DNA from 4 places in the Paenibacillus sp. FSL F4-0100 genome. Region 3 is predicted to be linked to each of the others. Evidence: riboswitches for the same ligand, from Rfam matches in the RefSeq annotation. Region 3 holds a riboswitch; each other region holds the start of a gene.
The links. A riboswitch is a leader RNA that binds a small molecule or an ion and turns the genes downstream of it on or off. The one in region 3 is predicted to bind cyclic di-AMP.
Positions count from the first base shown of each region.

Region 1 (2,203 bases), 1.0 Mb from region 3:
GGCGAAAGAGCACCGCAACTTCGTTCGTCTGGATATGGAGGATTCGCCGTATACCCAGGCGACGATAGACATGACGCTGCGGCTCCATAAGGAGGGGCTGACCAATGTGGGGACCGTGATGCAGGCCTACTTGTTCCGTACCGAGGAGGACGTCAAGAATTTAATCAATGCCGGTGTTAATCTGCGGCTCGTGAAGGGGGCGTACAAAGAGCCGGGAACGATCGCTTTTCAGCAGAAGCGGGAGGTCATTGACAACTATAAGAAATTGATCAAAATGCATTTTGATCAGGGTGCCTACGTTGCGATTGCTTCGCATGATGACAACATCATCGACTGGGTGAAGGTGTTTGCCGAGCAGAGTCACATAGACAAACAGGAATTTGAGTTTCAGATGCTGTACGGGCTGCGGATGAACGATCAGGCAGCGCTTGCACAGGACGGCTACCGCATTCGGTGTTATATGCCCTACGGAACGATGTGGTACCCGTATTTTACGCGGCGGCTGGCGGAGAAGCCGGCCAACCTGATGATGGTGCTCAAAAATATGTTCAAGTGAGCGGGGGAAAACAATCAATTGAAAGTGAAGCGAGGACGGTAGCTCTCTAGCTACTGTCCTAGAAGAAATAATACGCCTCCGAGCAGTCCATCAGGAAGGAACGCTCCAGCGGCAAGCTGCCTAACCGCTTACGGGTGATGTGCTGTTGCCGATTGGTCTCCAGATCGGCGAGCGCCGATACGGCGAGCTGCATCCGGGCGGATCCCCACTGGTGCTGCTTCTGGGCATAGCGAACGGCCTCGGTCACGGACATGCCTTTCAGCCTCGTAAAGACGGCTGCCCAGCGGACTAGATCCGTGAATTCCCTGTTGCTTGGCAGCGCATATTCGGCATAACCGGCCGCGTCTTTGCAGCTGATTTTGAACAAACCGCAGTTCCAATCTCGTTTGCTCCAGGGGATAAAGCGTTCAGCCGAGCCCTGGTCGAAACGAAATATCTCCATATGGCGGATGGGCTCTACACTTAATGCGGGAACTTCGGTTTCGATAACGGATGTCAGTGCAGCCTCGATGAATTTCGTCATGATCTACGCTCCTTTATAGGAATGTTATATGCGCGGCAAATAGGCCTGGTGAGCAGAGATCCCCCGCTCTCCAGGCCTATTTATCGTTAGAGGCCCTGTTCCAGTGGCCGCTTCCGCTTAAGGCTCGGGTGGTGTTCTCTCTCAAAACGCGCCTACGAGGTTAGCTGACGGATTCGGGCTTGAGAGCACCCTACCGCAGTGCCTGACCATCTAGGCACTTCGGATTCACCCCATTCACCAATAGAAGCTCCATTGGCGATTTTGGTTCCCCCGTCTCCCCATCAGTCGAGAGCTCAGCGTATAACGAATGTTTCGAATAGATGGATGAATCATACGCCGGAGGAAACTAAAAGTAAATGATCATATGGGACGGATACATTCCGAAAATCGATGAAAACCGTATAAGAAAACGTGTACATTCAGTCGTGTCATCGATTATCATGGCAAAATCTCGGTATCTCGATAGATTGCGATAAATACAAGAAAACAAGAGAAATACATAGTATAGAGTAGTATTCGGGAGATAATGAAGCGATACTGGTCAGTTCCTGTTCGACATAACGCCACATGTGTTTTTGCTCACATTTACTTCCTGCAGGGCCAGACGTATGATACGAACTATGAATTGACGGACATCAGCGACAGGCAAACGGGCAGCCGTTCCATGAAGGCCTACAGACAGTGTGAGAGCTCAGTTGGGCTCTTTTATGGATCGAATCTCGGGCGAAGGCGCCATGGGCCTTCGCTGAAATTGCAGGATGATGCGACTCTCACCGCTCGAACCTGATGCTGTGTTGTTTTGCCGGACCTGGATGTTTAGTCAATGGCTAATAGAATAACATGCTACTCGTTTTCAATTTTCGCTGAGTCCTTGAATGGAAAAGGAACGGGGGAACCAGTCGGGAGATGAATCTATCTCTCAGGGGTGAATCCCATGGACAAGATAACGGTCTATGGGTAGGGCGACTCTCACGCCCGAATCCGTCAGCTAACCTCGTAAGCGTATCGAGAGAGGCAACGATTGTCGTGGACTTGGGCCACGGTGTATTTCACCGTGTCCTATTAAGGAGCCTGCGGGAAGAGTTCTTCTCTTTCCACAGGCTTCTTTGTTGTTGTCTTCTCTT
Region 1 covers NZ_CP150303.1:541,594-543,796, forward strand. The annotation lists gene MHH48_RS02400 (proline dehydrogenase family protein) at 1-556, shown strand, start outside; gene MHH48_RS02405 (hypothetical protein) at 615-1,079, opposite strand; cyclic di-AMP (ydaO/yuaA leader) riboswitch at 1,213-1,388, opposite strand; cyclic di-AMP (ydaO/yuaA leader) riboswitch at 1,931-2,098, shown strand.
Region 1: it holds a riboswitch for cyclic di-AMP, as region 3 does, so the genes downstream of both, MHH48_RS02405 (hypothetical protein) here and MHH48_RS32740 (APC family permease) in region 3, are expected to answer to the same signal.

Region 2 (2,203 bases), 640 kb from region 3:
CAGGCCGCGCTTAAACGACGTATAGGCTCTGGTCTTTACGCTGTACACAATGGCAAGAATGCCAAGGATGAGGGTGAACAGGCCATACCCTGCGAGTGTCAGCAGCGTTGCATCCTGAGTCTGCTTGTTGACATAGGCGGAATGGGCGGACGGGACTGAGAAGGATGGCTCATAGGAGCGTAATTTCCCATGTTCGAAGGTGAAACGGTGCTCCAATCGGGAATCGCCAATTTTGGATTCCGGGTCCACATATCGGAGCCGGGGTTCCCCTTCCCGTGTAACCAGCTCAAGGCGCGACAGGTCATAGCCCGCTCGCTGGAGCCAAGGCTCCGCGAGCGCTTGCTTCTCGGCTAATGACATGCCGTCCTCGACGACAAGCAGCATCTGCCTTTGTACATCGCCCTTGTTCAGCTCAATCCGGTCATAGCTGGAGCGGGCGTAATCGTACGAGAATCCGACGATGCCAGAATTTTGCATGTGCACGTCCACATTGAGGGCATCGCCTCCCGGCTCGCTGAAGCGAACGCGGTATACGTCATAGGGATATTTGGCTTCATAGGTTTTGTTGTATTCCGAAAGTTTCTTTTCCTTCGCCAGATATCCGTAAAGTTCCGATTTGGATTGATATGTAACCAATGTGTCATCCGTTTTTGCAGCCGTAAACTGCAAATGCTCCTGAGCAAAGCTTGAAGCCGCTTGCCGAGCCTGCTCCTTGGATATGATATTCGGAGATGCCATCTCGGTAGAATCCGGATTCGTCGACGGAAACACCTGAAATAATAGGAACAGAATCAGGCCGACTGCGGCAGGCACGATGAGCTGTTTTAAATTGGGCTTCAGCTTCAAGGGCTCTCTTGCACGATTCATGAAATTCCTCCTCTAGGAAAGTTGATACTCCCACTGGTATTCGATATGCCTGATTAAGTACGCATAGAGTCAATATAACATAGTTATGAAAGTCATAAGCAGCTTATCCCAATATCCGGAATAATGAAACAAATCGATGAAAATGAATGAAAGGTTTCGAAAACGTTAGAGAACCCCATGCTTGTATTCTTGAATATGCCCAATTCGCGCTCTTTTAAAGATTTTTTGGGTGAAAAACGGCATTGGGTTACGTACCAGATTGCGTTATAATCACATCATGCTTCAAGGAACCGAATATTCCAGCCGAATTTCGTACTGAAAATGGGGGAACCATGTAATTGGGGTGAATTTCATTATTCCTAGAATAATGAATAGGGCGACCTGTGGAAATGCCCGAATCCGTCAGCTAACCTCGTAGGCTGCAGCACAGGAACCAGACCGTAAAGGGCACTGCGTTTTCCAGTGTCTTTTTTCTTGATTTTTTTTAAGAAGGTGACCGATTGAACTCTAAATTTAACTGGCTCAGGTTGTCTCCGCCGCAGATTCTCGTGCTTGGTTTTGCGGCTATTATCTTCATCGGGACGGCGCTGTTAATGCTGCCGATTTCCACAAGTACAGGTGAACCGCTTGAATTTATCGATGCTTTGTTCACTTCGACATCGGCAACATGTGTAACGGGTCTGGTTGTGGTGGATACAGGAACGACATTCAGTTCCTTCGGAGAAGTCGTGATTATGCTGCTGATTCAGATCGGCGGGCTCGGATTCATGACGATGGCTACTTTATTTGCCTTGGCTCTGAAAAGACGCATATCGCTCAAGGATCGTCTCATTCTGCAAGAAGCGATGAATCAGTCCTCGATGGAAGGAATCGTAAGGCTGATTCGCAGAGTGTTGTTGTACTCCCTCATCATCGAGGCCTGTGGTGCCATCATTCTATCGATCCGCTGGGCGTTTGATATGCCGATCGGCCAGGCGATTTATTATGGCGTTTTTCATGCAGTCACGATGTTTAACAACGCCGGTTTTGATTTGTTTGGTGATTTTCGGAGTTTGACCGGGTATGTTTACGATCCTGTAGTCAACATAGTCGTGATGTTTTTGATTGTCTCAGGTGGCATTGGTTTTATCGTATTATCCGATCTGATTGATTTCCGAAAACAGCGGAGACTTTCCTTGCATTCCAAAGTGGTGCTCACCATGACGGCTACCTTGCTGCTGGTTGGATTTATCGTCATTCTTATATTTGAATTCACCAATCCGAGGACGCTCGGCTCTCTGAATTGGGGCGGAAAATTCTTCGGTGCGTTATTCCAGTCCGTAACGCCGCGTACAGC
Region 2 covers NZ_CP150303.1:6,565,523-6,567,725, reverse strand. The annotation lists gene MHH48_RS29860 (CPBP family intramembrane glutamic endopeptidase) at 1-867, opposite strand, end outside; cyclic di-AMP (ydaO/yuaA leader) riboswitch at 1,159-1,303, shown strand; gene MHH48_RS29855 (TrkH family potassium uptake protein) at 1,368-2,203, shown strand, end outside.
Region 2: it holds a riboswitch for cyclic di-AMP, as region 3 does, so the genes downstream of both, MHH48_RS29855 (TrkH family potassium uptake protein) here and MHH48_RS32740 (APC family permease) in region 3, are expected to answer to the same signal.

Region 3 (2,203 bases):
CCCTCCGCAGCGGATAAAGCACGCGCTCGGGATGATACACCCGATGTGCCATATTGCGGACTTTATTACAGATGGCTCCCTGCGTCATCGGATGATCCGGATTGCCGGTAACCTTCACGATTTTTCCATTCTCTTTATGCAGCAGCAAACCGCAAGTATCGGGACAATCCAACGGACATACCGCCGGAAACACACCATTCTCCTGATGAATCATCGCTTGAGTCATTTCGTCCATTCCCCCTTGTACACGCTGAATCATATCCCCTTATCTTAAAAGAAAATCAGGGCTCCAGTAAAGTCTTACATTTTTTTCTGAGCGGGTGTTTCACTCTACTTCCTTCCGGGTATATTCCTATCAAGAGCAACGAAGAGGAACCCAGACCCTTTCTCTTCCTTGCCAAATCATGGACCACTCCCAAAAAATTCGCCATGCCCATGTCTCCTCCCCCGAGACCGGCATGGCGAATTTGTTTGTATCCAGCGTCTATCGCATCACATCTGAGCTACTTGCCCTTACGCATCATAGAAAATCATGCTTTCTGTAGCAAACATGCAAAAAACAAAGCCTGTCAAAGCCACACATTTATGTAAGCGCTTATCTGTCATTTTTTATAAATAATTCTGCTTAATTTTTCGTTGGAGGGTGTTTTACAAAAGATTTGAGCAGGCGTAATATACTATTCAGCTTCGAAATCATTCTTCATATTCACATGACATTCGCTTAATTTCCAATTTGGAAAGCGGGGGAACCACACGTATGGATGGATACCTATAGGATCTGTCAACCATACTATGGGGTGAATCCTGATGCAGCGCGTACTTACGCCGCGACTATTATCAGGTAGGGCGACTCTCACCGCCCGAATCCGACAGCTAACCTCGTCAGCGTTGATGGAGAGGGTTGTGAACTTGTGATCAAACACAGGGTTCTAACCTGTGTTTTTTGTTTGCCAAAAATCAATATTGGAATGGAGATAGCCCATATGTCCAGCACATGAGGCACACCGATTGAACTCACTTCAAGCAGTTCCCATCATGTACCTATTCTTAATCGGCGGTGAAAAACATGTTATCTTCTATCAAACGATTCCTCATCGGAAGACCCCTTAAATCAACGGAATTGGGCGAGCAAAAGCTGAACAAAACCAAAGCGCTGGCCATCCTTTCATCCGACGCCTTGTCGTCCGTGGCCTATGGACCTGAACAAATTCTGATCGTCTTGATGACCGTTGGCGCGGCTGCCTATTGGTATTCCATACCGATTGCCGTCGGGGTCCTGGTCTTATTGCTGGCACTTATCCTATCATATAGACAAATTATTTTCTCATATCTGCATGGCGGCGGAGCCTACGTGGTTTCCAAACGGAATTTAGGCATGTATCCAGGATTGGTCGCTGGCGGCTCCCTGCTGGTCGACTACATCCTGACGGTTGCGGTCAGCGTATCGGCGGGGACGGACGCGATCACGTCGGCTTTTCCGGAACTGCATGCCTACAATCTGCCCATCTCCATCGTGTTCGTTCTATGTTTGACCGTACTCAATTTAAGAGGGGTTACGGAGTCGGCCACCATACTGGCTTATCCGGTTTACTTGTTTGTACTGGCGCTGTTTATCCTGATTGGCGTCGGAATATTCAACATAGCTACAGGCCATGCATCACCAGAGCTTCACACGCCGATCGGCACGCCTGTCGCCGGTCTCAGCTTGTTCCTGCTCCTGCGGGCATTTGCCTCGGGCAGCTCTGCCCTGACCGGCGTTGAAGCCATTTCTAACGCCATCCCGAATTTCAAGGATCCCGCTCCGAATAATGCGGCCAAAACCTTGGTCGCGATGGGATCCTTGCTGGCAATGTTATTTTCGGGCATCGTATTCCTGGCCTATTACTATGGGGTTAGCCCCAGCGAGCAAGTCACTGTCGTTTCCCAGATTGCCGAGCATACCTTTGGACGAAACGTTTTTTATTACTTTATCCAAGGAACAACAGCTCTCATTCTGATCCTGGCCGCCAACACGGGATATTCCGCCTTCCCGCTGCTTGCCGTTAATCTGGCGAAGGATAAATTTATTCCCCGAATGTTCACCGTCCGGGGGGACCGTCTGGGATATTCAAACGGGATTATCATACTTGGGTTCTTCTCCATTCTGTTGCTGCTGGCTTTCGAAGGCAAAACCGAGCATCTGATTCCTCTGTATGCCGTCGGC
Region 3 covers NZ_CP150303.1:7,202,648-7,204,850, forward strand. The annotation lists gene MHH48_RS32735 (molybdopterin oxidoreductase family protein) at 1-226, opposite strand, end outside; cyclic di-AMP (ydaO/yuaA leader) riboswitch at 709-904, shown strand; gene MHH48_RS32740 (APC family permease) at 1,067-2,203, shown strand, end outside.

Region 4 (2,203 bases), 600 kb from region 3:
TAGCAGTGTGATACTAAGGGCTGCTGTTGATAATGTTTTCTTCAGCATGGAAAGCTCCTTTTCGCTGCCGCGAGGCATAGCAATCTATGTATTAAAGCACTTACATTAATGACAAAGTTGTTACTGCGTCCATTCTATCAGACAGTAAGCGGGATTGGCAATTATTTCTTGATGGATTTTGCTATTTTTCAATCGCATTAGCTGTCGAAGCGTCAGATAAAATCAATATTTTTCCAAAACGGTGTTTAATGAAGAGAGAGAAGGGTATATAAAGAATAAGAGGATATTGAGGATGGAATAACCAAACGAAGTCATTTCAATATCTGCATTCATTTTTTTTTGAAAAGTGGAAACTTTTTCGTTGTCTTAAACGTTATAAAGGTATACACACAATCAACAAAAGAAAAAAGCCGCTGGATGAGATCGGCACAATCTCATAAACCCAGGGCTTCTTATAAGAGTAAATCAATAAAGTTCCAACATTAATTGTAGTTCACAGCTACAGATTTGTACGTATTCTGACTCATAATTCTCTTAGCGCCTACATATCGGTTGGCGTAATAGCTCTGGCTTAGCGGACTGATCATGACACCACGCGAAGATGAGGAATGAGCAAATTTGCCGCTCCCAACATAAATACCCACATGAGAGATACCTCTACCGGATGTGTTGAAGAACACGAGATCGCCAGCTTTCAGGTTGCTCTTGGATACTGCCGTTCCTACTTTGTATTGAGCTGCAGACGTTCGCGGCAGGCTAAGGCCAAGCTTCTTGTAAACATAGCTGGTGAATCCGGAGCAGTCAAAACCATTCGTTGTGGTTCCACCCGTTTTATAAGAGACACCAATGGCTGGTTTGATTGCTGTATTTAATTTGGAATCGGCGAAAGCGCTTCCGGTCCCTAATGTGAGTGCGAGTGCGAGGCCGAGAGAAACAGCCGTTAACTTCTTTTTCAAAACAAAAAGCTCCTTCCATTGCCTGCGAGGTTAGCTTAAGGGTTCGGTTGAAAGGTCCCCTATGATCCCTCTCTTGCGAGATCAATTCACCCAAAACGGATCCCCCGCTTCCCATATCGTTATGGGAATTCGGCTCCTTAAAATGTTGATGAACCCATTCATTGACGTCTGACGTTCCAACATAGTTAACGAATTTACATCGTTCCAACAAAAAAGTTACAGTAAAGATGACAAAGTTGTTACTAACATATTCGTTATTTTAGCAGAGTATTAACAATTTGGCAAACGAGGAAAGATCATTTTTAAACAAAAAACCTGTCCCCATCTTGGGGAAACAGGTTTTTTTGTAATTTGGCGCTCAGAAATTTGTAATATAGAGGATAAATGAATGCTTATTCTTTGTAAAATCAAGCTCGAGATAAAAACGTGTCACTTCGGATTACAGCTTATTCGCGAGCATGATTCACCATTTCAGGGTAACGAATTGTAACGATTAGGAATGCTGTGAGGAGGAATCTCTCCACAAATGATATTGGGTGGAAATTACCCAAATTTGGAATAGTCCATTCAGGAAATAAGAGGCCTGCTGAATAATTAAGCCGATCAACCCGGCCCAGAAGAGCGAAGCCGAGCTCAGGAGCAACAGAATGACACAGGCTGATCCGCCGATGGTGATGGACAACAGCACTGCCGTGCCCAAGCGGCGGAAGAGTGCCAGAATAGAGCTGATCATACCGAACCCCCCAGTGCGCCCGAATTGCATATAGAGCAATAACAGGCGGATCAGATAGGCGTACAAGAACCACCCAGCTGCATAGGGCAGTGCATGAAGCAGCAGAACAGGCTCTTGAATCCCATTCAGCAGAATCGGAAGGATTTTGGGCAGAATCCAGTAACCGGGCGCAAAGGTGAGAATGAGCTCTATCAGATAGAATAGCGTTACGGGTTTCCACAGTTTCCGCATCCCAATGAAGAAGAATAAACCGCGCTCGCCCTTAGCTTCCTGGTGAAGGTTGTAGAAGATGCCGGCCCGAATGAGCGGGGTGAAGATCATCCTGATCAAGAGCAAACCGGCCAGAAGCCATGCGTAGGTGTGGACCGTGCTGCTCAGGGATAGGCTCATCTCGCCCTCGTAGAAGAATAAAAGACGGCTGAGCTCGTTAGGGGCAGAATCCGGATATCGCATAAGAAGGGGAACGACTGCCGATTTTACGAGTCGGTACAGGCAGTATCCCCACAGCAAACGG
Region 4 covers NZ_CP150303.1:102,633-104,835, forward strand. The annotation lists gene MHH48_RS00490 (C40 family peptidase) at 1-45, opposite strand, end outside; gene MHH48_RS00495 (C40 family peptidase) at 483-956, opposite strand; cyclic di-AMP (ydaO/yuaA leader) riboswitch at 961-1,101, opposite strand; gene MHH48_RS00500 (hypothetical protein) at 1,450-2,203, opposite strand, start outside.
Region 4: it holds a riboswitch for cyclic di-AMP, as region 3 does, so the genes downstream of both, MHH48_RS00495 (C40 family peptidase) here and MHH48_RS32740 (APC family permease) in region 3, are expected to answer to the same signal.